2 regions of the Thermus thermophilus genome follow, and region 1 is predicted to be linked to the other one. Evidence: riboswitches for the same ligand, from Rfam matches in the RefSeq annotation. Region 1 holds a riboswitch; the other holds the start of a gene.

Region 1 (13,622 bases):
GGTAGACCTCGAGGCGGTCCAAGAACATGGCCCTGCTCCCGAGGGGGACGAGGAAGGCCTCCTCCACCTCCTCCTCCGGGGGAGCCAGGAGGAGCCAAGTGAAGAGGAACTCCTCCGGCCATAGGGCCCCGGGCGGGGGCTCGGGAGGGGAGAGGGGGGGCGAGGGGGTCCCGCTTGAGCTCCAGGCGGAGGCGCAAGGCCTCCCTCACCCCCCAGGGGAGCTCCTCCCGCAGCAGGCGGCGCACCCGCCCCTCGGGCCACTCCCTAAAGGGTCGGTACAGGAGGGCGTAAAGCTCCAGGAGGAGGCTGCCCGGGAAGGCCTTACGGAAGTGGGCCACCTCCTCGGGGGAAGCCGCGGCCGCGGCCGCCTCCCGCTCCTCCGGGGAGGCCCCGAGGAGCTCCCCGAGGCTCGCCGAGGGCACGAAGGGCGGCCTCCCCTCCTCCAGGGAGCGCAGGCGCACCACCCACTCCCGCATCTCCTGCCCCACGTCCTCCGGAGAAAGGAGGCCTGAGCGCAGGAAGGGCCTACCCCAAGAGGCGAGCTCCTCCACCCCCAGGCGGAGAAGCCAGGGCCGGAAGGCCTCCCGGGCGAAGGGCGGGAGGGGCGCGTCCGCCCGGCCCAGAGGGAGGAAGAGCTCCAAGGGGACCAGGGGTCTCCCCTCCTCTGCCGCCTCCAGGGGTTCTTGCAAACGGGGAAAGCGGTCCCTCAAGGGCGGGTCAAAGGACCGGTCCAGCTCCAGGGACACCCTCCCCTCCCCCACCCCCAGGGCCAGGAGGGCGAGCCCCTCGGCGAGGTGGGGGTCCTTGGGGCGCCGGGCGAGGAGGGGCCGGGCCTCCTCCGCCAGGGAGGGCCCTTCCTGGGGGAAACGGGCGAGGAGGCGGGCCAGCTCCACCCGCCAGTCCCCGCCCCAAGCCTCCCCGAGCTCCCCGGCGAGGCCCTGCGCCTTGAGGAAGGCCCCGCGGACCAGGTACAGGCGCACCAGGAGGTAGCCCGGATAGGGGGAAGGGCGTTTGCGGAAGAACCCTTCCAGGGAAGGGATGTCCTCCTGGTAAAGCCACCGCTCCACCTCCCGGGCCACCTCCAGAGGAAGCCCCTGCTCCTCCAGGACGGCCTCCGCCCAGGCGGCGTCCCCTGGGAGGGGGAGGCCCCGCCGCTCCAGGAAGCGGGCCAGGTCCAGGAGGTGAGCGGGAAACTCCGTGCCGTAGATCCGCCAGAGCTCGGCGCAGGCCTCCCCACCCATGGCCTTGGCCCCGAGTTCCATGAGGCGGAGCCCTTCGTAGACTCCGTCCGAGGTGAAGCGGAGGTAGCCGTAGAGGAACCGGGCCTCCGGGTCCTTGGGGTGCCTGCGGTAGGCCCGCTCCGCGTGCTCCAGGGCCCCGAGAAGGTCCCCCTCCTCCAGGAGGTCCCAGGCCCGTTCCAGATCCCAGCGCCTCATGAGGGGATTATATTCGGGGGCCTTCACCCCCGGAACACCCCCGCCTCCTGGAAGGTGGCCATGTGGAGGATGCGGGCCGCGGCCCGGAGAAGGGGCATGGCGAGGACCGCCCCCGTCCCCTCCCCCAGGGCGAGGTCCAGGTCCAAAAGGGGCCTTAGGCCCAGGGCCTCCAGCTGGTGTCGGTGCCCAGGCTCCCGGGAGAGGTGGCCGGCGAAGAGGTGGTCCCTGAGGCCCGGCGCCATCCTCCAGGCCAAAAGGGCCCCCGCGGTCACGGGAAAGCCGTCCAGGACCAGGGGAAGCCCGGCCTCGTAGCCCTCGAGGTAGACCCCGGCGATGGCCACAAGCTCAAGCCCCCCCACCTCGGCCGCCACCTCCAGGGGGTCCATGCCCGGGCGGAGGCGGGCGAGGGCCCGGGCCACCGCCTGGCGCTTCCGCTCCAAACCCTCCTCCCCCACCCCCGTCCCCCGGCCCACCACGGCCTCGGGAGGAAGGCCCAGGAGGGCGGCGGTGAGGGCGGCGGCCGCCGTGGTGTTGCCGATGCCCATGTCCCCGGCGGCGAGGAGGGTGGCCCCTTCGGCGATGGCCCGCCTCGCCGCCTCGCGGCCCGCCTGGAGGGCCCTTTGGGCCTCCTCGAGGGTCATGGCGGGGCCTTGGGCGAGGTTCGCCGTCCCCGGGCGCACCTTGCGCTTAAGAAGCCCCGGGTGGTCGGGAAGCTCCCCCACCACCCCCACGTCCAGGACGTAGACGGCGCAGTCCGCCGCCTGGGCGAACTGGTTGATGGCGGCGCCCCCACGGAGGAAGTTCAGGACCATCTGCCGGGTGACCTCCTGGGGGTAGGCCGAGACCCCCTCGGCCACCACCCCGTGATCGGCGGCGGCCACCACCACCGCCCCCCGCCCGAGCTCCGGCTTCACCCGACCCTGGAGGGCGGCGAGGCGCAGGGCCACCTCCTCCAGATGGCCCAAGGCGCGGGGGGGCTTGGTGAGCTCCTCCATGCGCGCCCTAGCCTGGGCAAGAACCTCGGGATCCCGCATGGAAGGAAGTTTACCCTAGGGGCATGGAGCTTTGGCTCGTGCGCCACGGGGAGACCCTATGGAACCGGGAGGGAAGGCTTCTCGGCTGGACGGACCTCCCCCTCACGGCGGAGGGGGAGGCCCAGGCGAGGAGGCTCCGGGGGGCGCTTCCCCCCCTTCCCGCCTTCAGCTCGGACCTCCTGCGGGCGAGGCGGACGGCGGAGCTCGCGGGGTTTTCCCCGCGCCTTGCCCCCGAGCTTCGGGAGATCCACTTCGGAGCGCTGGAGGGGGCCCTTTGGGAGGCCCTGGACCCCCGCTATAGGGAAGCCCTCCTCCGCTTCCAGGGCTTCCACCCCCCGGGAGGAGAGAGCCTCTCCGCCTTTCAGGAGCGGGTCTTCCGCTTCCTGGAGGGGCTTAAAGCCCCTGCGGTCCTCTTCACCCACGGGGGGGTGGTGCGGGCGGTGCTCAGGGCCTTGGGGGAGGACCGCTTCGTGCCCCCGGGGAGCGCGGTGGCGGTGGACTGGCCCAGGAGGGTGCTCGCCCGCCTCTCCCTTGACGGGAAGGAAGCGACCGGGTAAAACACAGGCGAGAGCGGCCGGGGTGCCCCAGGGCCCGGATGTCCTGGGGCGCAAAAGGGGGAAGACCGGTGAAAGTCCGGCGCTGTGCCGCAACGGTAACCGGCCCAAAGCCACAGGCCTAGCGTCTTGGCCGGAAGCCCGAATACCCGCCCCGGTGCGCGCCTCACCTGCCCCCGAGCAGGGGCGAAAGGAGGCGGTAATGAAGAGAAGCGGATACCGGTCCCAAGCCCTCTTCTCCCCGAAAAAGGCAGGTGCCCCGTGACGGGCCTCGAGCTCCTGGCCGTGGCCCTGGGGATGCGCCACGGCGTGGACCCTGACCACCTGGCGGCGGTGGACGGGCTCTCCCGGGTGAGGCCCTCGCCCCTTAACGGCGTCCTCTTCGCCCTGGGGCACGGGGGAGTCGTCACCCTCCTGGCCTTCCCCGCGGCGAACCTCCTCGGGCGGGTGGACCTCGAGGCCCTCCACCTCCCCGCCTTCCTCCTCCTCCTGGTGGCGGCCCTGAACCTCTACCGGCTCCTAAAGCCCACCCCTCCCACCCCCCCGAAAGGGCTTCCCCTCCTCAACCCCCTCCTCCTCGGGGTCCCCTTCGGCCTCGGGTTTGAAACGGCCAGCCAGCTTTCCGCCCTGGCCCTCTCCGCCGAGCTTTCCCCTTTGCGCCTCGGGGCCTTCTTCACCCTGGGGATGCTGCTCGTGGCCGGGGTGGACGGGCTTCTGGCGAGCCGTCTGCAGAACCTGGCCAAGGACTCCCGAAGGGCGGAGGAGGCGAGCCGCCTCCTCGGATGGGCGGTGGTGGCCGTGGCCCTCCTTTTGGCCCTGGCGGAGCTTGGGGGGGTGGACCTCGAGGCCCTTGCCCTGCCCCTAGGCCTTGGCCTCTTCGGCCTCCTGGTTTCCTTGAGGCTCTACGCCCTAAGGCCCGCATGAGCCACCCTTACCCCCCGCCCCGGGACAAGAAGGGAAGCCGCATCGGCTTCACCACGGGGGCGAACGCCGCCGCGGCGGCCAAGGCCGCGGCCCTCGCCCTCCTCGGGGAGGCCCCGGAGGTGGTGGACATCTGGCTCCCCGCGGGGTGGCGGCAACCCTTCAGGGTCTTCCGCCTAGAACGGAAGGGGGACGGGGTCCTGGTGGGGATGATCAAGGACGCCGGGGACGACCCCGATGTGACCCACGGGGCGGAGATCCAGGCCTTTGTGCGCTTTGCGAGCGAAGACCGCCTCGAGGGGGGCGAGGGGGTGGGGGTGGTGACCAAGCCCGGCCTCGGGGTACCTGTAGGGGAGCCCGCCATCAACCCCGTGCCCAGGCGGATGATCTGGGAAGCGGTGCGGGAGGTGACGGAAAGGCCCCTCGCCATCACCATCGCCATCCCCGGCGGGGAGGAGCTCGCCAAGAAGACCCTAAACCCCAGGCTCGGGATCCTCGGGGGGCTTTCCGTCCTCGGGACCACGGGGGTGGTGAAGCCCTACTCCACCAGCGCCTTCCGCATGAGCGTGGTCCAGGCGGTGGGGGTGGCGCGGGCGAACGGGCTCTTGGAGATCGCCGCCACCACGGGGGGCAAGAGCGAGCGCTTCGCCCAAAGGCTCCTCCCCCACCTCCCCGAGATGGCCTTCATAGAGATGGGGGACTTCGTGGGGGACGTCCTCCGGGCCGCCAGGAAGGTGGGGGTGGAGGTGGTGCGCGTCGTGGGAATGATCGGGAAGATCTCCAAGATGGCCGACGGCAAGACCATGACCCACGCCGCCGGGGGCGAGGTGAACCTCTCCCTCCTCCTTTCCCTCCTCAAGGAGGCGGGGGCAAGCCCCAAGGCCCTCAAGGAAGCGGAAGGGGCGGCCACCGCCCGCCGCTTCCTGGAGATCGCCTTAGAAGAGGGCCTGGAGCTCTTCTTCGTGAACCTCGTCCGCCTCGCCCGGGAGAAGCTCCAGGCCTACATCGGGGAAAGGCCCTTTGTGAGCGTGGCCCTCACGGACTTTGACGAAGGGCGGTGCCTCGCCGCCTGGCCCGACCGGGAGGTGTACCGTGGATGACCTGATCAGGGCGCAGAAAAACCCCGCCCACCAGATGACGGAAAAGGGGCGGGCCATAGAGGAGGAGAGCTTCCGCATCGTGGACGAGGAAGCGGGGCCCCACGGGTTTTCCCCCCTGGAGTGGCCCGTGGTGCGCCGGATGATCCACGCCACCGCCGACTTTGAGTACAAGGCGCTTACCCGGTTTAGCCCGGGAGCGGTGGAGGCCGGGCTAAAGGCCATCCAAGAGGGGGCGCGGATCCTGGTGGACGCCCGGATGATCGCCTGCGGCCTAAACCCGGAAAGGCTCAGGCTCTTCGGCAACGAGGTGGTGGAGCTCCTCGCCCACCCCGAGGTGGTGGAAAGGGCCAAGGCCACGGGGGGGACCCGGGCCGAGGCGGCGGTGGCCTACGCCTGGGAAAAGGGGCTTCTGGACGGGGCCATCGTGGGGGTGGGGAACGCCCCCACCTTCCTCCTCGCCCTGGTGGAGGCCATCCGGCAAGGGGCGAGGCCCGCCCTGGTCCTGGGGATGCCCGTAGGCTTCGTGAACGTCCTCGAGGCCAAGCGGGCCCTCATGGAGGCCCCGGTGCCCTGGATCGTCACGGAGGGCCGGAAGGGGGGGAGCACCCTGGTGGTGGCCGCCCTCCACGCCCTGATCCGCCTCGCGGCGGACGGGGGGGTGGACACCTCCAAGGCCCACAGGGAGGGGTAGATGGTCTACGTGATCGGGATGGGCGCGAGGGGCCGGGAGGGCCTGAGCCTCGAGGCCCTAAGGCGCCTAGAGGAGGCGGAGGTCTTGATCGGCGGCAAGCGCCACCTCGCCCACTTCCCCGACCACCCCGGGGAGAAGGTGCCCGTCCAGGGCCCTCTGGAGGCCCTTTTGGACCTGGCGGAAACACGGCTTAAGGAGGGGAAGAAGGTGGCCTTCCTGGCCTCGGGGGACCCCCTCTTCCACGGGATCGGCAAAAGGGTCCTGGAACGCTTCCCCGAGGCCGAGGTCCACCCCGCCCCCACCGCCTTCCAGGAGGCCTTCGCCAGGCTTAAGCTCCCCTGGGACGGGGCCCGCTTCTTCTCCCTCCACGGAAGGCCTTTGGGTGGGGTGCTCCTGGAGCTAAGCCTTTCCCCCCTCTCCGTGGTCTACACCGACCCCGAGCACACCCCGGCGCGGATCGCCCGGGCCCTCTTGGAGATGGGCGTGGACGCCCGGGCCCACGTGGCGGAGCGGCTTGGGGAGGAGGACGAAAGGGTGCGGAGCTTCGCGGGCCTAAAGGAGGTGGCCGAGGAGCGCTTCCTGGACCCCAACGTCCTCATCCTGGAGGCCAAGGGGCCCCTTCCCCCAAGGCTCGGCTTCTTCCCCGACGAGGCCTTTGAGCAAAGGATGCCCAAGAAGGGGCTCATCACCAAGCGGGAGGTCCGCCTCCTCGCCCTGGGCCTCCTCGGCCTTCCCCCGAACGGGGTCCTATGGGACATCGGCGCCGGGACGGGAAGCGTGGGGATTGAGGCGGCGAGGCTCGCCCCTTGGGGGGAGGTCTACGCCGTGGAGAAGAACCCCGAGTCCTGGCCCCACATTGAGGAGAACGCCCGCCGCTTCGGGGCCTTTAACCTCCACCTGGTCAAGGGGGAGGCCCCAAAGGCCCTAGAGGGCCTCCCCGCCCCCCATGCCGTCTTCGTGGGGGGAAGCGGGGGGGAGCTTGAGGAGATCCTCCGGGTGAGCCTCGAGGCCCTGAGGCCCGGGGGAAGGCTCGTGGTGGCGGCCATCACCCTGGAGAACCTCCTTGCGGCCTACGGCTTTTTGAAGGGAACGGGGCTCCCCCTGGAGGGCTTCCAGGTCCAGGCGAGCCGGGTGGTGCCCCTCGCCCGCTACCACCGCCTCGAGGCGCAAAACCCCATTACCCTTCTCGCCGTGACCAAGGAGGTCGCATGAAGCTTTACCTGATCGGCCTGGGCCCCGGCGACCCCGAGCTCCTCACCCTGAAGGCGCTAAGGCTCATCCAAAGGCTCCCCGTCCTCTTCTACCCCAAGGAGGAGGGGAGGGAGCCCATCGCCTTGGGGATCGCCCGGCCCTTCCTCCCCGAGGGCAAGCCCCTCCTCCCCTTGCCCCTCTTCACCGGGGGAGACCGCAAGGAGGCGGAGAGGGCCAGGAGGGAGGCGGCCCACAGGGTCCGGGAGGCCCTTTCCCGCTACGGAGAGGGAGGGTACCTCGTCCTGGGGGACAGCCTCCTCTACGCCTCCCCCTTGAACCTCCTCCCCTATCTGGAGGGGGTTGCGGTGGAGGCCGTCCCCGGGATCAGCGCCCATCAGCTGGCGGCGGCCAGCCTCCTTAAGCCCATCGCCCTGGGGGAAGAAGGGTTCGCCGCGGTGACGGGGCTTGGTCCCGTGGACCCAGAGGGCCTGAACCGCTTCCAGAGCGTCTTCGTTTACAAGGCCAAGGACCTCGAGGCCCTAGAAAAGGCCTTTCCCGACCGGGAAGGGTGGGCCTTTTTGCGCCTGGGGATGCCGGGGGAGAGGGTCCTGCCCCTAGGGGCGGCCAAGGGAGTGGCGCGGGACTACTGGACCCTGGTGGGGCTTTGGCGAAAGGGGGGGAAAGGATGAGGCCCGTGGTGCACGTGGTGGGCGGGGGGCCCGGGGACCCGGAGCTCCTCACGGTGAAGGGGGCGAGGCTTCTGGGAGAGGCCCGCTTTGTCCTCTACACGGGAAGCCTCTTCCCCGAAGGGGCCTTGCGGGCGCTTGCCCCAAAGGCGGCGCTTCTGGACTCCAAGGGGATGACCTTGGAGGAGATCGTCCTGGCCCTGGCCGAGGAGGCCCAGAAGGGCGGAGGGGTGGTCCGGCTCCACTCGGGGGACCCGGGGCTTTACGGGACCCTTCTGGAGGAGAAGGAGGCCCTCGAGGCCCTCGGGGTCGGGGTGGAGGTGGTGCCCGGGGTCACGGCGGCCTTCGCCCTGGCGGCGAGGGCGGGCCTCTCCCTCACCGCCCCGGGGGTGGCCCAGGCGGTGGCCTTCACCCGGCTTGGGGTCAGGACCCCCGTCCCTGAGGGCCAGGACCCCAAAAGCCTTGCCCGCAAGGGGCTGACCCTTGCGGTCTACCTCTCGGGGATGCACCCAAGGAGGCTATCCCGGGAGCTTCTGGAAGCGGGGCTTCCCGGGGACACCCCGGTGCTCTACGGGCACAAGGTGGCCCAGCCGGGGGAGGAGGTGGGGCTTACGGACCTTAAGGGCCTCGCCCACCTCCCCGCCCGGGACACCACGGTCTATTTGGTGGGGGAGGCCTTGAGGGCCAAGGGCACGAGGAGCCGGCTTTACGACCCGGACTTCAAACACCGCTACAGGAGGTGAGGGCATGGGAGAACTCTTCCTGGTGGGCATGGGCCCCGGGGACCTTCCGGGCCTTACCCAAAGGGCCCGGGAGGCCCTGGAAGGGGCGGAAGTGGTCATCGGCTACAGCACCTACGTGAAGCTCTTGGAGGAGATGGGGCTCCTTGCGGGGAAGGAGGTGGTCAGGAAGGGCATGACCGAGGAGCTGGACCGGGCGGAGGAGGCCCTGGAGCGGGCCCTTTCTGGCCAAAAGGTGGCCCTCGTCTCCGGAGGGGACCCGGGGATCTACGGGATGGCGGCCCCCGTCTTGGAGCTCATGGAGGAGCGGGGCCTAAAGCGGGTGGACGGGGGGGTGGGGCTTCCCGGAAGGTTCGCCGGGGAGGAAGGGGAGGTTTTCCTCGCCGTCATCCCCGGGGTCACGGCGGCCAACGCCGTGGCGAGCCTCCTGGGAAGCCCCATAGCCCACGACACCTGCCTCATCAGCCTCTCCGACCTCCTCACCCCCTGGCCCCTCATAGAGCGGAGGCTCCACGCCGCGGGGCAGGGGGACTTCGTGGTGGTCCTCTACAACCCCCAAAGCAAAAGGCGGGACTGGCAGCTTAGGAAAAGCGCCGAGATCCTCCTGGGATACCGCCCCAAGGAAACCCCGGCCGCCTTGGTGAAGAGCGCCTACCGCAAACGGCAGGAGGTCGCCCTCACCACCCTGGAGGGGCTAAAGGAGGCGGAGGCGGGCATGCTCACCACGGTGGTCATCGGCAACAGCCAAAGCCGCTTTTACGAAGGCACCTTCCTCACCCCCAGGGGCTACGCCCTGAAGTACGACCTGGGCACCAAGGAAGCCCTCCCCGGGAAAACCCCAGGGCTTTCCCTGGTCAGCCCCGAGGGGGCTAGCTCGGGGAGGCGGGATGCCTGAACTTGGGCCCTTGCGCCCCGAGAGGGTGGCCGTCTACACCCTCACCCTCCCCGGCCTCGCCGTGGCGGAGAGGATCCAAAGGGCCCTCCCCGGGAGCACCCTCTACGCCGCGGCCAAGTACCGGGGCCTCTCGGAGGGGGCGGTCTACTTTGAGGAGCCCATCAAGGAACTCCTCCTCAAGACCTGGGCCCTCCACGACGGCCACGTCTTCGTCATGGCCTCGGGGATCGTCCTCCGGGCCATCGCCCCCCTGATCCTGGACAAAAGGGTAGACCCTGCCGTTTTGGTGGTGGACCTCAAGGGACGCTACTTCGTCCCCCTCCTCGCCGGGCACCTGGGCGGGGCAAATCCCTTAGCCCGCCACCTCGCCGAGGCCCTGGGGGGTGAGGCCGTCCTCACCACGGGAACGGATAGCCTCCGCGCCCCCGCCCCCGACCTGCTGGCCAAGGCCCTTGGGGCCCGGGTCCCCGACTGGAGCCCCCTCAAGGAGGTCTCCGCCCTCCTGGTGGACGGAAGGGCCGTGGGCTTCTGGTCGGACTGCGTGGACCTCAGCCCTTTGGGGCGTTACCCCATGGTGCGGGTGCTCGAGGAGCCCCGCCCGGAAGGGGTGGAGGGGATGGTTCTCTTCACCGTGCGCAAGGCCTTCCCCCTTCCCGTCCCCGCCTTCTTCGCCCACCCCCCCGCCCTGGTCCTGGGGATCGGGTGCAACCGGGGAACCCCCCTGGAGGAGATCCGGCGGGAGGTCTTCGCCTTCTTGGAGGAAGGGGGCTTCGCCCGGGAAAGCCTTAGGGTCCTGACCACGGCCGAGCTCAAGCGGGACGAGGCGGGGCTTTTAGCCTTCGCCGAGGAGGTGGGCCTCCCCCTGCGCTTCTACCCCAAGGAGGTCTTAAACGCCCAGAGGATCCCCAACCCCTCGGAGGCCGTCTTCCGCCACACGGGGCTATGGGGGGTGGCCGAGGCCGCCGTCTTGGCGGAAGGGGCGAGGCTTCTCGTGGAGAAGACGAAGCGGGGGAACCTCACCCTGGCCCTAGGGGTCCTATCCCTGGGGATCCCCGAGGAGGCCCTGCCGTGATCCTCCTCGCCGCCCACGGCTCCCCCGACCCCAGGGCCCAGGCCCTGGCCCAGGGGCTCAGGAAGGGGCTGGAAAGGCGGCTTGGAGAGGAGGTGCTTTTGGGTTTCATAGAGCACCAAAGCCCTACCCTCCTCGAGGCCGCCTTGGAGCTCGCCAAGGGAGGGGGCGGGGTGGTCCTCCCCCTCCTCCTCCTCGGGGCGGGGCACCTAAAGGCCGACCTGCCCCTTGCCCTGGAGGCGGCCAGGGGCCGGTACCCCAAGGCCCGCCTCCTCCTCGCCCGCCCCCTCGGCACCCACCCGGCCCTGGTGGCCCTCTGGGCGGAGCGGCTTGGGCGCAGGGGGGCCACGCCGGAGGACGGGGCGGTCCTGGTCCTGAGGGGCGGCACCGACCCCGGGGCGAACGCGGAAGGGGCGGCCCTCGCCCGGCTCATAGAGGAGAAAACCGGGGTGCCCACGGTCCCCGCCTACGCCGCCAAGGCGAGGCCCACGCCCAGGGAGGCCCTTCTGCGCCTCGCCGCCTTGAGGCCGAGGAGGGTCTTCCTCCTCCCCCACCTCTTCTTCCGGGGGGTGGTGGAGGAGAGGCTCCAGGGCCGGGTGGCGGGCCTGGACCTGGAGATTCTCCCCCCCCTCATGGGCCACCCCGCCCTCCTCGAGGCCCTAGCCGACCGCTACCGAGAGGCCCTGGAGGGCGGGTACGCCCCCTGCGACACCTGCCGCTACCGCTTTCCCCTGGGCCGCTTCGCCCCGAGGCGGGAGGCCCAGATCGCGGGGCTAAGGGCCCTCCGCCACGCCCTCTTCGCCCCGGGCCGCCACCCCCACGGGCCCTTCACCCACCTCCTCCTCTGCACCGGGGAGGACTGCCGGGCAAGGGGGGCCCTGGGGCTTCTGCGCCGCCTGGAGGAGGGCCTGAGGGACCTCGGGCCCCTGGTCCAGCTCACCCCTACCCCTTGCCTCAGCCGCTGCGGCAAGGGGCCCGTTCTCATCGCCTACCCCGAAGGGGTGGTCTACGGAGGGCTCTCCCCGGAGGACGCCCTCCCCCTGCGGAAAACCCACCTAGAGGGAGGGGAGGTCTACCGGGAAAAGCTTTTGGAGGTGATCTAGATGGCGTGCCACGAGCTTTCGGCCCTGAGGATCGCGATCGGCGAGCTTTTGGAGAAGGAGGCCCACGACCTCCTCCACGAGCGGGAGGAGCTTGCCCCCGTGCTTGGGGAAAGGCCCGAGCTCAAGCGCCTCGCCGAGGCCAAGACCTTTCCCGCCCTGGAGGAAGCCCTAAGGGAGGCCCTCCTCCACCTGGAGGAAAGGGCCGCCCAGGAGCCCGAAGAGCCCTACTGGCGTGGGCTTCTCCTGGCGGTGGAGGCCATGGAGGGGCGCCTTAGGGCCCTTAAGGCGGAGGCCGAGGCCCTCTACCAGGACCTGGACGCCCTCCACAGAAGGCTCCACCGCCTCTTCCCAAGGCGGCGATGAGGGGGAAGGTCTACCTGGTGGGGGCGGGGTTCGGAGGGCCGGAGCACCTCACCCTAAAGGCCCTTAAGGTCTTGGAGGTGGCCGAGGTGGTCCTCCACGACCGCCTGGTCCACCCCGGCGTCCTCGCCCTGGCCAGGGGGGAGCTCGTCCCCGTGGGCAAGGAGGGCTACGGGGAAAAGACCCCCCAGGAGGCCATCACGGCGAGGCTCATCGCCCTGGCCCGGGAGGGACGGGTGGTGGCCCGGCTCAAGGGGGGGGACCCCATGGTCTTCGGGCGGGGCGGGGAGGAGGCTTTGGCCTTGAGGCGGGCGGGCATCCCCTTTGAGGTGGTCCCGGGGGTGACGAGCGCTGTGGGAGCCCTTTCCGCCCTGGGCCTTCCCCTCACCCACCGGGGGCTTGCCCGGAGCTTCGCCGTGGCCACGGGGCACGACCCCGCCCTCCCCCTCCCCCGGGCGGACACCCTGGTCCTCCTCATGCCCCTCCACGCCCTGGGAGGGCTCAAGGAAAGGCTTTTGGAACGCTTTCCCCCGGAAACCCCCCTCGCCCTCCTCGCCCGGGTGGGCTGGCCGGGGGAGGCGGTGCGGCTGGGCCGGGTGGAGGACCTCCCGGGCCTCGGGGAAGGCCTCCCCTCCCCGGCCCTCCTGGTGGTGGGAAAGGTGGTGGGGCTTTATGGCGAGCTCTTGGGCCTTTAGCAAGGCGGAAAGGGAGGCGGTCTACCGGGCCCTCCTTACCCGCCGGGACATCCGCCACTTCCGGCCCGACCCCATTCCGGAGGAGGTCCTGGAAAGGCTCTACCAAGCCTTCCACGCCGCCCCGAGCGTGGGGCTCACCCAACCCTGGGCCCTCGTGGAGATCCGGGAAAGGGCGACCAAAGAAAGGGTCTTCGCCCTTCACCAAAAGGCAAGGGCCCGGGAGAGGGTCCTTTTTCAAGGAAAGGCCCAGCAAGTCTACGACCGCCTGCGCCTCGAGGGCCTCCTCGAGGCTCCCCTGCACCTCGCCGTCTTCCAGAGGCCCGTCGCGAGAAGCCTCGGCCACCACACCATGCCCGAGACCCTCGCCTACTACTCCGTGGTGCTGGCCGTGGGCAACCTCTGGACCGCCGCCCGGGCCGAGGGGATCGGGGTGGGGTGGGTGAGCATCCTGGACCCCGAAGCGGTGGCCAGGCTTCTGGGAGCCCCACCGGGCTACCGGCTTCTGGCCTACCTCTGCCTGGGATACCCCCGCGCCTGGCCGGACGAACCCCTTTTAGAGCGGGCGGGCTGGCGCCGAAGGGAGCCCCTTTTGCGCTACCGGGAGCGCTTCCCATGAGCCTCCTCCTCGCCCTCCTCCTGGACGCCCTCTTCGGGGAGCCCCCTCCCAGGCTCCACCCCGTGGTCTGGATGGGGCGGTACCTCGCCTGGGCCTGGAAGCGGGTCCGGGGCTTCCCGTCTGGGGCCTTCTACTGGGCTTTGGGGGCCCTCCTCTTCGCCCTGCCCGCCTTTCTCCTGGACCTCCTCCTTAGGCCCTTGGCCTGGGGGTGGGTGGCCCTTGGCCTCCTCCTCAAGCCCCTCTTCAGCCTGAGGATGCTCCTTGAGGAGGTCTTTGAGGTGGAAAAGGCCCTGGGGGAGGGCCTCGAGGCGGGAAGAAGGCGCCTTTCCCGCATCGTGAGCCGGAGAACCGCAGACCTCTCCGAGGAGGAGGTGCGGGAGGCCGCCCTGGAAAGCCTCGCGGAGAACCTCTCGGATAGCCTCCTCGCCCCCCTCCTCTACTACGCCCTCTTCGGCCTCGGGGGGGCCGCCCTCTACCGCTACGCCAACACCGCCGACGCCATGTGGGGCTACCCGGAGCACGGGGCGAAGG
Region 2 (13,622 bases), 460 kb from region 1:
GCGGGAAGGCCCAGGACCTCCTCCACCTCGAGGGCCACCTCCAGGGGGCGGGCGTTGGGGAGGTCAATTTTGTTGATCACCGGGATGATCACGTGCCCGTGCTCCAAGGCCATGTAGAACTTGGCCAGGGTCTCCGCCTCCACCCCCTGGCTCGCGTCCACCACGAGGAGCACCCCCTCCACCGCCGCCAGGGCCCGGGAGACCTCGTAGGTGAAGTCCACGTGCCCCGGGGTGTCAATGAGGTTCAGGACGTACTCCTCCCCGTCCTTGGCCCGGTAGGTCACCCTGACGGCGCTCGCCTTGATGGTGATGCCCCGCTCCCGCTCCAGCTCCAGGGAGTCCAAAAACTGCTCCCGCATCTCCCGTTCGCTCACCGCGTGGGTGAGCTCCAGGATGCGGTCGGCCAGGGTGGACTTGCCGTGGTCCACGTGGGCGATGATGGAGAAGTTGCGGATGCGGCTTAGGTCCATCCTCACCATCCTCCGGGCTCCCTCGGGCAAAGTCAAGGGCGCGTTCGGGTTCCTAGGAGGGGCGCTGCTCCAGGAGCCTGCACCCCTTGTACCGCCAGACCTCGCGAAAGCCGGGGAGGTCGTGCTCGCCGTAGCGGCGGTAGAGGGCGCCTGGGCCCCGGCAGACGAGGACGCGGTCCACGTAGAGGCTTGGGGCGGAGAGGGCCAGGGTAAAACCGGCGTCTGCGGGGAGGAGGAAGGGCCGGGCGGTGCCTGCCCAGGCCAGCAGACGGTAACTCTCCCGGTCGTCGGCTAGGATGGAGCGGGGAGGCGCCTGGGCCAAGGCTTGGCCGATGGCCCGCTCCAAGGCGTCGGGAGGGGGTTTAGGGGGGGTAGGAGGGCCCATCCCAAGGCGGCCTGGAGGAGGGCGAGGCCGAGGCCCACGGCCCGGATTCCGGGGCCCGGGGCGAGGCGGGGAAGCCCTCCTAAGGCGAAGAGGAAGAGGAGCCCCACGGCCATGGCAGGCGTGTGGCCGAACCCCATGGCGGGGAGGACGAGGAGGAGGAGAAGGGGCACGGGGTAAAGGAGGAAGCTTGCCCGTGGGCGGAGAAGGGCTAGAAGCCCTGTTCCCAGATAGGCCGGACTCGCCAGGAGGACGGTCCCTAGGGAGGGCGCTTCCTTGGGCAGGGCTTCGTAGAGGAAGGCGGCTTCCCCGGTGAAGATCCAGGAGAGGTAGCCCCAGGCAAAGAGGGTGGAGAGGAGGGGGAAGAGGAGCACAAGGCTCGCCGCGGCCCAGGCCGGGGGTTCTAACTTGCGGAAGAGGCCGAGGCCCAGGGCGAAGAAGAGCCCCAGGGGAAGGGCGAAGGGGGTGGTATACACGGCGGCTCCGAGGACGAGCCCGGAGGCGAAGAGGTAAAAGGAGAGGCCCTCGTCTAGCAACGAGCACGACAAGCGGGGTGGGGAGGCCTTGCTCCTGGGGATGGACCTCTCCCTTTGGCCAAGGGTGCAGAAGCTGTTTGTGGACTGGGGGTACCGGGGCCTCAAGGGGCTGGCTTCTTCCCTGGGGCTGGAGCTTGAGGTGGTGGCCCGTCCCTACGCGGGGGTGCGAGGGGTCTGGGTGCGGGAGGGGGAAGAGGCGCCGGAGCTTCCGCGGGAGAGGGGGTTCAAGCCCTTGCCCAAGCGGTGGGTGGTGGAGCGGACCTTTGCCTGGCTGGGGCGGAATCGGCGGCTCGCCAAGGACTATGAAGCCAACCCTGGGGTGAGCGAGGCCTGGGTGTATCTGGGCATGCTACGCTTGTTGGTGAAGCGGCTGGCCAGGGCCGCGTAGCTGGCCGTGGAAGGGTTTTACGACAGCCTCTAAGAGCGGAGGCAGGTTGGGCGGGGAGGACAGGGTCGTGGGGAACCGGTAGGTTTGATCGGCCTGGGGCTTAGGTGGAAAGGGCTTGTGCCCCATCCACCAGGCCAGGCCGCCAACCAATAGGCCAGTCAGGAGAGCCCAAGGCCAGCGCTTGATAAACTTCTTCATCGTTTTATTTTAAGCGTAGCCAATGGGTGTTAAGGCCGTGTGAAAGCCCGCGGGAGGGAAGACGGGGTTGCGCGGGAGGGGGGGGTGCCCTAGCCTGGAAGGCGAGGCCCGCTAGGGCCCCAAAGCCAGGTCCCGTAGCCCTGGTGCCTGGGCGCGTAGTCCAGGCTTAAAGTGGGGAAGTCCGGTGCAAGTCCGGCGCTGTCCCGCAACGGTAACCGGTCGCGCGTCACGCCCTTCGTCGTAGGCCGGAAGCCCGAATGCCTGCCAGGGCCGTCCGCCCTTCCCCGGGGCGGGCACCTCACGCGGATGGGGGAGAAGTGGGGGATAAACGGCGTTTGCCTTTAGCCCCTGCCTCCCGGCAGGGGTTTTTCCCTACCTCCCCCGGGCCTGGCCCTAGCGGCCTTAGGGAGGTAGGCATGAGGAAGATTCTGGCGTTTCTTGCGGTCCTTTGGGCTTTGGCCCTCGCCTTTCCCCTCACCCTGCAGGACGACCTGGGGCGCACGGTCACCCTCAAGGCCCCGCCCAAGCGCATCGTCACCATGCTGCCCTCGGTCACGGAGACGGTCTGCGCCCTGGGGGCCTGCGACCGCATCATGGCCACGGACGACTACTCCGACTGGCCGGAAAGCGTCAAAAAGCTCCCCAAGGCGGGCGGCCTCTACAACCCCAACCCCGAGCTCATCGTCTCCCTCAAGCCCGACCTGGTCCTGGTCTCCAAGTATGGGAGGCTCTACGAGACCCTGGAAAGGGCGGGGCTTACGGTCTACGCCGTGAGGACGGAGACCTACGAGGACATCTTCCGCACCGTGCGCACCCTGGGGAGGCTTCTTGGCCTCGAGGCCCAGGCCGAGCGGCTCGTGGCCCAGATCCAGAAGGAGGTCTACCAGGAGGAGGCCCGGGCGGCCAAGGCCAAGTCCCGCCCCCGGGTCTACTACGAGATTGACCCCACCCCCTACACCGTGGGCCCCGAGAGCTTCATCGGGGTTCTCATCCAAAAGGCCCGGGGGGTGAACGTCGTCCCCAAGGAGCTCGGCCTCTTCCCCAAGATCGCCCCCGAGTTCGTGGTGGAGAAGGACCCCGAGGTCATCGTGGCCACCTACCCGAACGCCCTGGAGACCATCCGCAAGCGCCCCGGCTGGGACCGGGTCCGGGCGGTGCGCGCGGGCCGGATCTGCGTCTACACCGGGGGTGAGGACAGCCTTCTCTCCCGCCCCGGCCCCCGGGTGGCCCAGGGCCTGAGGCTCCTCGTGGACTGCTTCCACGGCAAGCCATGACCCTAAGCCTCCCCCTGGCCGTAAGGCGGGGCCTGGTCTTCGCCTGGCTCCTCTTCCTCCTCCTCGGGGCCTTGGTCCTGGGCCTCGCCTTCGGGGCGGTGGCCCTGCCCCCGGAGGCGGTGGTCCGGGCCCTCCTGGGCCTGGAGGAAAACCCCATCGTCACCGAGCTCCGCCTGCCCCGGGTCCTGGGGGGGATGTTGGTGGGGGGGGCCTTGGCGGTCTCGGGGGCCGCCTTCCAGGGGCTCTTCCGCAACCCCCTGGCCGACCCCTACCTCATGGGCTCCGCCTCGGGGGCGGCCTTCGCCGTGACCCTCTTCGCCGTCCTCTTGGGGGGGCTTTCCCCCGCCTTCGCCCAGCACGCCGTCTTCCAGCACCTGCCCCTCTCCGCCACCTTCTTCGGCTTCCTTGGGGCCCTCTTGGCCACCCTCCTCACCCTGGTCCTGGCGGGGGGGGTGGCCCGCACGGGGGAGCTCGTGCTGGCCGGGGTGGTGGTGGGGAGCGTCCTCACCGGGCTCACCACCTACCTGATGATGCAGGACGCCGACCGGGTGCGGGCGGTCTTCGCCTACACCCTGGGCAACCTGGCCTTCATGGGCTGGGCGGGGGTGCGGGCCTTGGCCCTGGCCCTCCTCCTCGCCCTGCCTCCCCTTTTCCTCCTGGGAAGGGTCCTCAACGCCTTGCAGCTCGGGGAGGAGACGGCGAAAAGCCTCGGGCTTCCCTTGGAGGGCCTAAAGCTTCTCCTCCTCGGGGCGGCGAGCCTCCTCACCGCCTCCGCCGTGGCCCAGGCGGGGATCATCGGCTTCGTGGGCCTGGTGGTGCCCCACATGCTGAGGCGGCTTCTGGGGGAGGACTACCGCCTCCTCCTCCCGGCCAGCGCCCTGGGGGGCGGGGCCCTCCTCGCCCTGGCCGACCTCCTCGCCCGCACCCTCGCCCGGCCCGCGGAGCTTCCCGTGGGCGTGGTCACCACCCTCCTCGGGGGGCCCTTCTTCCTCTACCTCATGTGGAGGCGGCGTGGGCGGGCTTGAGGCCAGGGGGGTTGTGGGGCCCTTCGCCCTAAAGGGCGTGGACCTCCTCCTGCGCCCGGGGGAGTGGCTCGCCCTCCTCGGGCCCAACGGCTCGGGGAAGACCACCCTCCTAAGGGTGATGGCGGGGCTCCTTAGGCCCAGGCGGGGAGAGGTGCTTTTGGAGGGGAGGCCCCTTAGGGCCCACGGCAGCTACGGGCGGGGCCGCCTCCTCGCCTACCTCCCCCAGGGCGGCCCCTACCCCGAGGGGCTTTTGGTGGAGGAGGTGGTGCGCCTGGGGAGGCTTCCCCACCTCGGGCTTTGGGGGCGGGAGGGGCGGGAGGACCGGGAAGCGGTGGACTGGGCCCTCGAGGTCACCGGGGCCTCCGTTTTTCGGGGAAGGCTCCTCGGCACCCTCTCGGGCGGGGAGAGGCAACGGGTCCTCCTCGCCCGGGCCCTGGCGGGGAGGCCCAGGTACCTCCTCCTGGACGAGCCCACCACCTTCTTGGACCTGGAGCACCAGGGGGCGGTGGTAGGGCTTTTGAGGCGGCTTGCCGGGATGGGCCTCGGGGTGCTTTCCGTCCTCCACGACCCCAACCAGGCGGCCCTCGCCCACCGGGTGGCGGTGCTGGAAGGGGGAAGGGTGGTGGCGGAGGGGAGGCCTGAAGCGGTCCTGCAGGAACCCCTCCTCGCCCGGCTCTACGGGCCGGGGGTCCGGGTCGTCCGCCTGGGGGGGAGGCCCCATGTCTACCTGGACCCGTAGGGCCAGGCTCTTCGTAAGGCGGCGGGCCTTCCTCCTGGACCTGGGGGAGGAGGTCCTCCTCTACACCGAGGGGGGGCCGCGGCGGGCCCGCTACCTCCTGGTGGGGCGGGTCTCCCCGCCCGAGTGGCTGAGGCTTGGCCTTCCGAGGGAGGCCGTCCTCCACTACCCCCTGGAGGTGGACCCCCTGGCCTTTGAGTGGGAGGGGGAGACCCTGGTCCTGCCCGGGCTTCGGGTCTACCTGGGAGGCCCCCCCGAGTTCGTGGAGACCCCCTACTACGCCTGGCCCTTGACGGGGCCCCGGGGCCGGGAGTAGGGTGGGCTTACCGACCGGTTGGTCGTCTAGGAGGTGCGGGATGCGGCTCAAGGACAAGGCGGTGCTCATCACGGGGGCGGCCCACGGCATCGGCCGGGCCACGCTGGAGCTCTTCGCCCGGGAAGGGGCGAGGCTCGTGGCCTGCGACGTGGAAGAAGGCCCCTTAAGGGAGGCGGCGGAAAGCGTGGGGGCCCATCCGGTGGTGATGGACGTGGCCGACCCCGCCTCCGTGGAGCGGGGGTTTGCCGAGGCCCTAGCCCACCTGGGCCGGCTGGACGGGGTGGTGCACTACGCCGGGATCACCCGGGACAACTTCCACTGGAAGATGCCCCTGGAGGACTGGGAGCTCGTCCTCCGGGTAAACCTCACGGGAAGCTTCCTGGTGGCCAAGGCGGCCTCCGAGGCCATGCGGGAGAAAAACCCTGGGAGCATCGTCCTCACCGCAAGCCGGGTCTATTTGGGGAACCTGGGGCAGGCGAACTACGCCGCCTCCAAGGCGGGGGTGGTGGGGCTTACCCGGACCTTGGCCCTGGAGCTTGGGCGGTGGGGGATCCGGGTGAACGCCCTGGCCCCGGGGTTTATTGAGACGCGGATGACGGCCAAGGTGCCGGAGAAGGTGCGGGAGAAGGCCATCGCCGCCACCCCCTTGGGCCGGGCGGGGAAGCCCTTGGAGGTGGCCTACGCCGCCCTCTTCCTGGTCTCCGACGAGTCCAGCTTCATCACCGGCCAGGTCCTCTTCGTGGACGGGGGGAGGACCATTGGGGCGGCCCCGGCCTGAGAGCACCCCATGCGGGCTTGGGCCCGCATGGGGGCCCCGAAAAGGCCTAGCCTTCGTTCGGGCATCGGAGGCGGAAGAGGGTGTAGGCTTGAGGCATGCGGGTCCTAGGCTGGGTCCTTCTCCTTTTGGGGCTCGTCCTCGCCTGGTTTCTCCTGGGCCCTTTCGTGGCCCTGGTCCTCGTCCTTTTGGCCCTTCCCCTGGCCCTCCTCCTCGCCGCCTTGGCCCTTCCCGTGGGCCTCTTCCTCGCCCTTTTGGGGGCCGCCCTCGGCCTTTTGGGCTTCTTCGTGAAGTGGTTTTTGCCCTTGGCGCTTCTCCTCCTCGCCCTCTGGCTCCTCCTAAGCCCGAGGAGGCCCGTTCCTGAGGGGTGGTGAGGGTGGACTTCCGGAGGCTTGACGCCTACTTCCGGCGCCTGGTGGAGGAGGGCCTCCTCCCCGGGGCCGTGGTCCTCGTGGCCCGGGGAGGGGAGGTGGTCTTCCAGGGGGTCTACGGCTTTTTGGACCCGGAAAAGGGCCTCCCCATGCGGGAGGACGCGCTTTTCCGCCTCTACTCCATGACCAAGCCTTGGGTCTCCGCCCTGGCCCTGGGCTTCGTGGAGGAGGGGGTCCTTTCCCTCTTGGACCCCGTGGAGAAGTACCTCCCGGGGTTTTCCGGGCTCCGGGTGGGGCGGGAGGTGGGGGAGGAGGTGGTTTTGGAGCCCCTGAAGCGCCCCCTCACGGTCTACGACCTCCTCCGCCACACCGCGGGGTTCACCTACGGGGTCTTCTTCCGCTCCCCGGTGAAGCGCCTTTACCTCGAGGCCGGGGTGGACCGGTTTGACCTGGACCGGGAGGCCTTTTTGCAGCGCCTCGCCGCCCTGCCTTTGCGCTTCCAGCCCGGGGAGGCCTTTGAGTACGGGCTTTCCACCGACCTCCTCGGCCACCTCCTGGAGGCTTTGGCGGGGCGGAGCCTGGCGGAGCTTTTGGAGGAAAGGCTTTTCCGCCCCCTGGGCATGAAGGACTCGGGCTTCCAGGCCAAGGACCCCGCCCGGCTGGCCCAGCCCTTTCCCAAGGACCCCGAGACGGGCCGGAGGATCGTCCTCCTTCCCGTGGAGGCTCCCCCGCCCCGGTACGCCGGGGGGATGGGGGGCGTGGGCACCGCGGCGGACTACCTCGCCTTCCTCGAGGCCCTTCGCCTGGGCCGGGGCCTGCTTTCCTCCACCCTGGCGGGCTTCATGGTCCAGGACCACTTGGGAGGCCTCTACCAAGAAGGCCTCAAGCGGGGGCCCGAGTACCTCCCCGGGCCAGGGTACAGCTTCGGCCTCGGGGTGGCGGTGCGGGTGGAGCCCATGGGCTACTCTCCGGGCTCTCTGGGGGAGTGGACCTGGGCGGGCTTCGGCGGGACCTTCTTCTTCGTGGACCCCCTCCATGAGGTCACCGCCCTCTACCTCGCCCAGGCCCCGAACCTCCTCTCCGTCCTGGAGCCGGAAAGGGCCCTCCACTCCCGGCTTGGGGCGAGGCTCCAGCACGCCTTCCGCACCCTGGTCTACCTGGGGCTGGAGTGAAGGAGGGCCACCTGGTTGGCCATGGTGCCCGAGGGCAGGAAGAGGGCCCGCTCAAACCCGAGCCTTTCCGCCGCCAGGGCCTCGAGGCGGTTCACCGTGGGGTCTTCCCCGTAGACATCGTCCCCCACCTCCGCCTCCGCCATGGCCTTCCGCATGGCCGGGGTGGGGCGGGTGAGGGTGTCGCTCCGCAGGTCCACGAGGCGCATGCCCCTAGCCTAAAGGCTCCACCCCCACCGCCTGGGCGAGGGCCCGGGGCAGGAGGTAGACCTCCCCCGCCACCTCCACCCGCACCCCCTCGCCCTTCTCCAGGACCCGGAGGGGCCTTCCCGGCACCAGGCCGAGCCGGGCGAGGAGGTTCAGGGTGCCCCGGTCCTGGGCCAGGGCGCGGGCCACCCGGGCCCGCCCCAGGGGGGCCTCGGTGAGGGGGAGGGCCTGGGAGGAGGGAAGGGCCAGGTCCTTGGTGGGGATGGGGTCCCCGTGGGGGTCAAAGGGGGGGTGGCCCAGGTACTCGGCGATCCTTTCCTCCAGATCCTCGCTGATCACGTGCTCCAGCCTCTCCGCCTCCTGGTGGACCTCCTCCCAGCCGTAGCCCAGGGCCTGGTGGAGGTAGGCCTCGAGGAGGCGGTGGTGGCGCAGGACCTCGAGGGCCACCCTCCGCCCCCGCTCCGTGAGCCGGGCCCCCCGGTAGGGCTCGTGTTCCAGAAGGCCCAGGGCCTTGAGCTTCTTCAGCATCTCCGTGACGGAAGGCGGCTTGACCGAGAGGCGCTCCGCCAGGGCCTGGGTGGGGACGGGCCCCCCGAGGGCCTCCTCCAGAAGGAAGAGGTGCTTTAGGTAATCCTCCTGGGCCTCGGTGAGGGGCGGCCTCGCCATCCCCCTAAAGGTAGCATGGAAGCATGGACCTCACCCACTACCCCTACCCCTCCCGCCGCCACGTGGTCTTGGGGAGGCGGGGCGCGGTGGCCACGAGCCAGCCCTTGGCGGCCCTGGCGGGGATGGAGACGCTCCAAAAGGGGGGAAGCGCCGTGGACGCCGCCCTTGCCATGGCCGCCTGCCTCACCGTGGTGGAGCCCACCTCCAACGGGATCGGGGGGGACCTCTTCGCCCTGGTGTGGGACGGAACCCTCCACGGCCTCAATGCCTCCGGGAAAAGCCCCATGGCCCTCACCCCGGAGAGGCTTCCCGGGAGGATGCCGGAGCGGGGGTGGCTTCCCGTGACCGTGCCTGGGGCGGTCTCGGGGTGGCGGGCCCTGCACGAACGCTGGGGCAGGCTCCCCTTCGCCGAGGTCCTCGCCCCCGCCATCCGCTACGCCGAGGAGGGCTTCCCCGTGGGGCCGGAGACGGCGAGGAGCTGGCGGCGGGCGGAAAGCGTTTTCCTCCCCTTGGAGGGGCCGGAGTTTAGGGCTTTCAAGGAGGTCTTCTTCCCCGGGGGGAGGGCCCCAAGGGCGGGAGAGGTGTGGCGAAGCCCCCTCCACGCCAAGACCCTTAAGGAGATCGCCGAGTCCTATGGGGAAAGCCTTTACCGGGGGGCCTTGGCCGAGGCCCTCCTCCGCTTCAGCGAGGCCACGGGGGGGCTCCTCACCCGGGAGGACCTCGAGGCCCACGCCCCGGAGTGGGTGACGCCCCTTTCCACGGAGTACAAGGGGCTCACCGTCTGGGAGCTTCCCCCAAACGGCCAGGGGGTGGCGGTCCTCCTCGCCCTGAACCTTTTGGAGGGGTTTGACCTGAGGCCGGAAGACCCCTGGAGCTACCACCTCCAGATTGAGGCCATGCGCCTCGCCCTGGCGGACACCTACCGCTTCGTGGCCGACCCGCGGCACATGGAGCTTGCCCCCGAGGCCTTCCTCTCCAAGGCCTATGCGGCGGAGAGGCGGAGGCTCATCGGGGAAAGGGCCCTTCCCCGGGTCCTTCCCGGCCTCCGCCCCGAGGGGACGGTCTACCTCGCGGCGGCGGACGGGGAGGTGATGGTCTCCCTCATCCAGTCCAACTACCAGGGGTTCGGCTCCGGGGTTTTGGTGCCGGGGACGGGGATCGCCCTGCACAACCGGGGCCTGGGGTTTTCCCTGGAGGAGGGGCACCCGAACCGGGTGGGGCCGGGAAAGAGGCCCTTCCACACCATCATTCCGGGCTTCCTCACCCGGGAGGGGAAGCCCCTTGGGCCCTTCGGGGTCATGGGGGGGTTCATGCAGCCCCAGGGGCACGTCCAGGTGGTGGTGGGCCTGGCGGACTTCGGCCTGAACCCCCAGGCGGCCCTGGACCGGCCCCGCTGGCAGGTGGTGCCGGGGGACGAGGTGCTCTTTGAGCCCGGCATCCCTCAGGCCACGGCGCTTTTCCTGCGGGACCTCGGGCATAGGGTGCGCTACGAGGCGGAGTACGGCCTCTTCGGGCGGGGGCAGGCGGTCTTCCGTCTTGGGGAGGCCCTCGTGGGGGCGAGCGACCCCCGGGCCGAGGGGCTCGCCCTGGCGTGGTAGCCTGGAGCCATGAGGATTAAACAGCTTTTTTGTGGGTTTCTCGCCCTCCTGGGCGGGTTCGGCGGGGCGGAGGGGCTTGGGGACCCCATGGGGGGGAGGCTGGAACAGGGGGCGGTGGTGCTCTTTCGCCTCTTCACGGAGGGGGTCCGCGAGGAGGCCTTCGCTCCGGGCTTCCTGGCCCAGGTGCCCGCGGCCCAGGTGGCGGTCATCGTGGCCCAGCTGAAGGCCAACCTGGGAGAACTCAAAGGGGCGCAGCTCCTGGAGCCGGGGAGGTACCTCTTGGAGCTTGAGCGGGGGTACGTGCCCGCCCGCATCGGCCTGGACCGGGAGGGGCGCATCGCGGGCCTCTTCTTTGAGCCCCCCGTGGCCAAGCTGGGAAGCCTCGAGGAGGCCCTGGAGGCCTTCCGGGCCCTCCCGGGACGGGTGGGGCTATGGGTGGAGCAGGACGGGAGGCCCGTCTTGGCCCTGGAGGAGGACACGCCTTTGGCCGTGGCCTCGGCCTTCAAGCTCTTGGTCCTCGCCGCCTTGCGCGAGGAGGTGGAGGCGGGGAGGCGGGCGTGGGACGAGGTGGTCCGCCTGGAGGAGGCTTGGAAGAGCCTGCCTTCCGGTTTGCTCCAGGGCTGGCCGGAAGGAAGCCCCTTGACCCTCCACACCCTGGCGGCCCTCATGATCTCCCTCTCCGACAACACCGCCACGGACGCCCTCATCGCCCTCCTCGGGCGGGAGCGCCTCGAGGCCCTCTCCCCCCGCAACCGCCCCTTCCTCACCACCGGGGAGGCCTTCGGCCTCGCCGCCCGGGGCAACCGGGACCTCTTGGCGGCCTTCCGGGACGGGGACCTGGAGGCCAAGCGCCAGGCCCTGGAGGCCCTGAGGGCCCGGGGCCTGCCCTCGGTGACGGACCTGCCTTTAGACCCAGGGGACTGGCCGCCCGAGGCGGACTGGCGCTTTACCCCGAGGGAGCTCTGCCGCTGGATGGGGAAGGTGGCCGACCTTCCCCTCATGGGCATCAACCCCGGGGTGGCCGCCTTCCGCTGGGACCGGGTGGCCTACAAGGGGGGCTTTAGGCCCGGGGTGCTGAGCCTGGTTCACGGCCTTTCCCGCGGCGAAAGCCGCTACTGCGTGGCCTTCGTGTGGAACGGGGAGGAGGTGGACGAGCTCAAGGCCTTCACCCTCTACGGGGGGCTTTTGGACCTTCTCCCCTAAAGCGGATAGGCGAACCCCAGGAGGCTCTTCGCCCCGATCCGTTCCTGTAGGTCCTGGGGCATGGGAGAGAGGCGCGCCTTCTGCAGGGCAAGGTGGGCCTTGAGTCCCTCCTCCAAGGCCCTTCGCCAGGAGGGGGGTGTGGCCTTGCCCAGATTGAGGTAGGCCCGGACGGGTCTTCCGGCGAAGGCCCGCCCCCAGAACTCCGCGAAGGCGGCGGGAACCTGGCCTTCCGGCACGGGCAAGGGGGGTAGGCGGAAGCGCTCGCCTTCTAGGGCGAAGAGGGCGTGGAAGCCCAGGCGCATGACCAACTTTCCTCCCGGGGGAAGCCAGCCTTGGCGTCCTAGGGCCTCGGGATCGGCGGAGGCCAGGTATAGGCGGCCTTCCCGTTCCATTCGCCGTAGCTCGGCGAGCACGTCTTCCGGCTCCGCCTTGCCGAGGAGTTCCTCGGCCCGTTCGTGCAGGGCCTGGAGCCCCGGGCCGAAGAGGGGGGTGGCGTGGAGGAGGAGGCGTCCTGGGTACCGTTCCCGAAGGGCTTCCGCCAGGGCCAGGTGGGCGCCGAAGGGGGGGCGGGTCATCAAAAGAAGAACGCGGTCGTAAAGGGCGAGAAGCCGCTTGCAAGCCCCTTCTAGACTTTCCTTCATTGGATCCCAGATAAAGGGATCATTTTCCCTGGAAAAGTTTCCTTTTTCCGAAAGCAAACCCAGCTCCATACGATAAAGAAGTCTAAGCAGTGGTTCAGAGGACAAATGTCCTGTACTTGGTCTAATAAAACGGCCCTTCGGTCCAGGGAGGCTTCCCAAGACCCAGAAGGCGCTTGAGTCCCAAAGCGGCCTCCACCCCTTGGGTGCCGTAGTTGTTGTTGAAGATGACGAAGACCCTTTCCGCCTGCGCGGCCAGGGTGTGGGTGGCCTCCGCCAGGTCCCGAAGCTCCTCCTCGGAGTAGCGCCAGTTGAAGCGCTCGTAGGGTTTCGTGTGGGGGCCCTTCCAGGCCTCGGCGTTCCTCCCGTGGCAGCGGAGGACGGCCACGGGGTGGGTGGGCTCTAAGACCCTGGGCGGGGCCTCGGGGTGGGGCGGGGCGTCCACGCTCACGTGGACGAGGCCAAGCCGCTTTAGCTCCCGCTTCACGAAGCCCCAGGCGGTGTACCACTTGGGGTTGCGGAACTCCACCGCCACCAGGTACCCCTGGGTCCTTTCTGCCAGGCGCTCCAGGTAGCGGAAGCTCCTGGGCTTGGGCTCGGTCCAGGGGGGAAGGCCGAAGTGGAGGTAGCCAAGCTTTCCCGCCATTTCCAGGGGCCTTAGCGCCCCGAAGAAGCGCCGCCAGGCCTCCTCCACCACCTCTTCCGGCACCTCCCGCTGGGCCAGGTGCCCCTCCTGGCGGGGCAGGAGGGCCTTGAGGTCCTTGGGGAGGGCGTCCGCCTCCAGCCCGTGCCCGGTGAAGGCGGAGAAGGCCTTGACGTGGAAGAGGAAGCCTTCGGGGGTCCTTTCCGCCCACTTCTCCACCACCTCGAGGCGGGGCAGGGCGTAGAAGGTGCTGTCCACCTCCACGGTGTCAAAGTGCTGGGCGTAGTAGCGGAGGCGCTTCTCCGGATGGTTCCTCACCCCAGGGGGGTACCAGCCGGAGGCGAGGAGGGTGGGGTCGGTCCAGCTGGCCGTGCCCACGCGGATCTCCGCCACGGCCCCAGTCTACGGGAGGAAGGCGTCCAGGATCTCCTCCACCTGGTCGGTTTCTATGAGGAAGGCGTCGTGCCCGTGAGGGCTTTTGATCTCCCGGTAGCGGGCCCCCGCCAAACGGGCGGCCTGCCGCACCTCCCAGGCGGGGTAGAGGAGGTCGGTGTCAATGCCCACGAAGAGGGAGGGGATGCCGCGGAGGCGCTTCAGGGCCTCTTCCACCCCGCCCCGGCCCCGGCCCACGTCGTGGGTGTCCATGGCCCGGGAGAGGACGAGGTAGCTTTCCGCGTGGAAGCGCCGGAGGAACTTCTCCCCCTGGTAGTCCAGGTAGGTTTCCCCAAGCTCCGGCTCCCCGCCCCAGCGGGCCTCAAACCCCTCGGGGGCTCGGTAGCTCATCATGGCGATCCCCCGGGCGAGGGCGAGGCCCCTGGGGGCGGGGTTGCCCTTCTGGTACTCGGGGTCTTGGAGGATGGCCTGGCGGGAGAGGTGGTTGAAGGCCCGAGCCCAGGGGCCGTGCCGCGCGGGGGCCGCTAGGACCACGAGCTTCTTCACCCTCTCCGGGTACATCAGGGCGAACTCCAGGGCCACCATCCCCCCGAGGCTTCCCCCGATGACCACGGCCTTCTCCACCCCCAGGTGG

Evidence for each region. Region 1 has a riboswitch for cobalamin ahead of TthTMY_RS04805 (nickel permease). Riboswitches for the same ligand answer to the same signal wherever they lie in the genome.
Region 2: it holds a riboswitch for cobalamin, as region 1 does, so the genes downstream of both, TthTMY_RS07230 (ABC transporter substrate-binding protein) here and TthTMY_RS04805 (nickel permease) in region 1, are expected to answer to the same signal.

The regions. Positions count from the first base shown of each region.
Region 1 is NZ_AP025158.1:870,517-884,138, reverse strand. It holds gene TthTMY_RS11845 (hypothetical protein) at 1-1,436, opposite strand, end outside; gene cobT (nicotinate-nucleotide--dimethylbenzimidazole phosphoribosyltransferase) at 1,460-2,470, opposite strand; gene TthTMY_RS04810 (histidine phosphatase family protein) at 2,494-3,027, shown strand; cobalamin riboswitch at 3,031-3,196, shown strand; gene TthTMY_RS04805 (nickel permease) at 3,286-3,948, shown strand; gene TthTMY_RS04800 (cobalt-precorrin-5B (C(1))-methyltransferase) at 3,945-5,045, shown strand; gene TthTMY_RS04795 (precorrin-8X methylmutase) at 5,038-5,736, shown strand; gene cbiE (precorrin-6y C5,15-methyltransferase (decarboxylating) subunit CbiE) at 5,737-6,948, shown strand; gene TthTMY_RS04785 (SAM-dependent methyltransferase) at 6,945-7,616, shown strand; gene TthTMY_RS04780 (cobalt-precorrin-4/precorrin-4 C(11)-methyltransferase) at 7,613-8,356, shown strand; gene cobJ (precorrin-3B C(17)-methyltransferase) at 8,361-9,248, shown strand; gene TthTMY_RS04770 (cobalt-precorrin 5A hydrolase) at 9,241-10,320, shown strand; gene TthTMY_RS04765 (CbiX/SirB N-terminal domain-containing protein) at 10,317-11,420, shown strand; gene TthTMY_RS04760 (DUF3209 family protein) at 11,421-11,783, shown strand; gene cobA (uroporphyrinogen-III C-methyltransferase) at 11,780-12,475, shown strand; gene bluB (5,6-dimethylbenzimidazole synthase) at 12,453-13,091, shown strand; gene cbiB (adenosylcobinamide-phosphate synthase CbiB) at 13,088-13,622, shown strand, end outside.
Region 2 is NZ_AP025158.1:1,329,985-1,343,606, reverse strand. It holds gene lepA (translation elongation factor 4) at 1-479, opposite strand, end outside; gene TthTMY_RS07245 (hypothetical protein) at 523-816, opposite strand; gene TthTMY_RS07240 (hypothetical protein) at 762-1,328, opposite strand; gene TthTMY_RS11905 (transposase) at 1,417-1,776, shown strand; cobalamin riboswitch at 2,099-2,258, shown strand; gene TthTMY_RS07230 (ABC transporter substrate-binding protein) at 2,391-3,248, shown strand; gene TthTMY_RS07225 (FecCD family ABC transporter permease) at 3,245-4,273, shown strand; gene TthTMY_RS07220 (ABC transporter ATP-binding protein) at 4,260-5,012, shown strand; gene TthTMY_RS07215 (hypothetical protein) at 4,993-5,325, shown strand; gene TthTMY_RS07210 (SDR family oxidoreductase) at 5,366-6,103, shown strand; gene TthTMY_RS07205 (hypothetical protein) at 6,199-6,474, shown strand; gene TthTMY_RS07200 (serine hydrolase domain-containing protein) at 6,477-7,643, shown strand; partial or broken gene TthTMY_RS07195 (beta-eliminating lyase-related protein) at 7,628-7,849, opposite strand; gene mntR (manganese-dependent transcriptional regulator MntR) at 7,854-8,513, opposite strand; gene TthTMY_RS07185 (gamma-glutamyltransferase family protein) at 8,537-10,111, shown strand; gene TthTMY_RS07180 (serine hydrolase) at 10,121-11,314, shown strand; gene TthTMY_RS07175 (hypothetical protein) at 11,311-11,955, opposite strand; gene TthTMY_RS07170 (DUF72 domain-containing protein) at 12,077-12,988, opposite strand; gene metX (homoserine O-acetyltransferase MetX) at 12,998-13,622, opposite strand, start outside.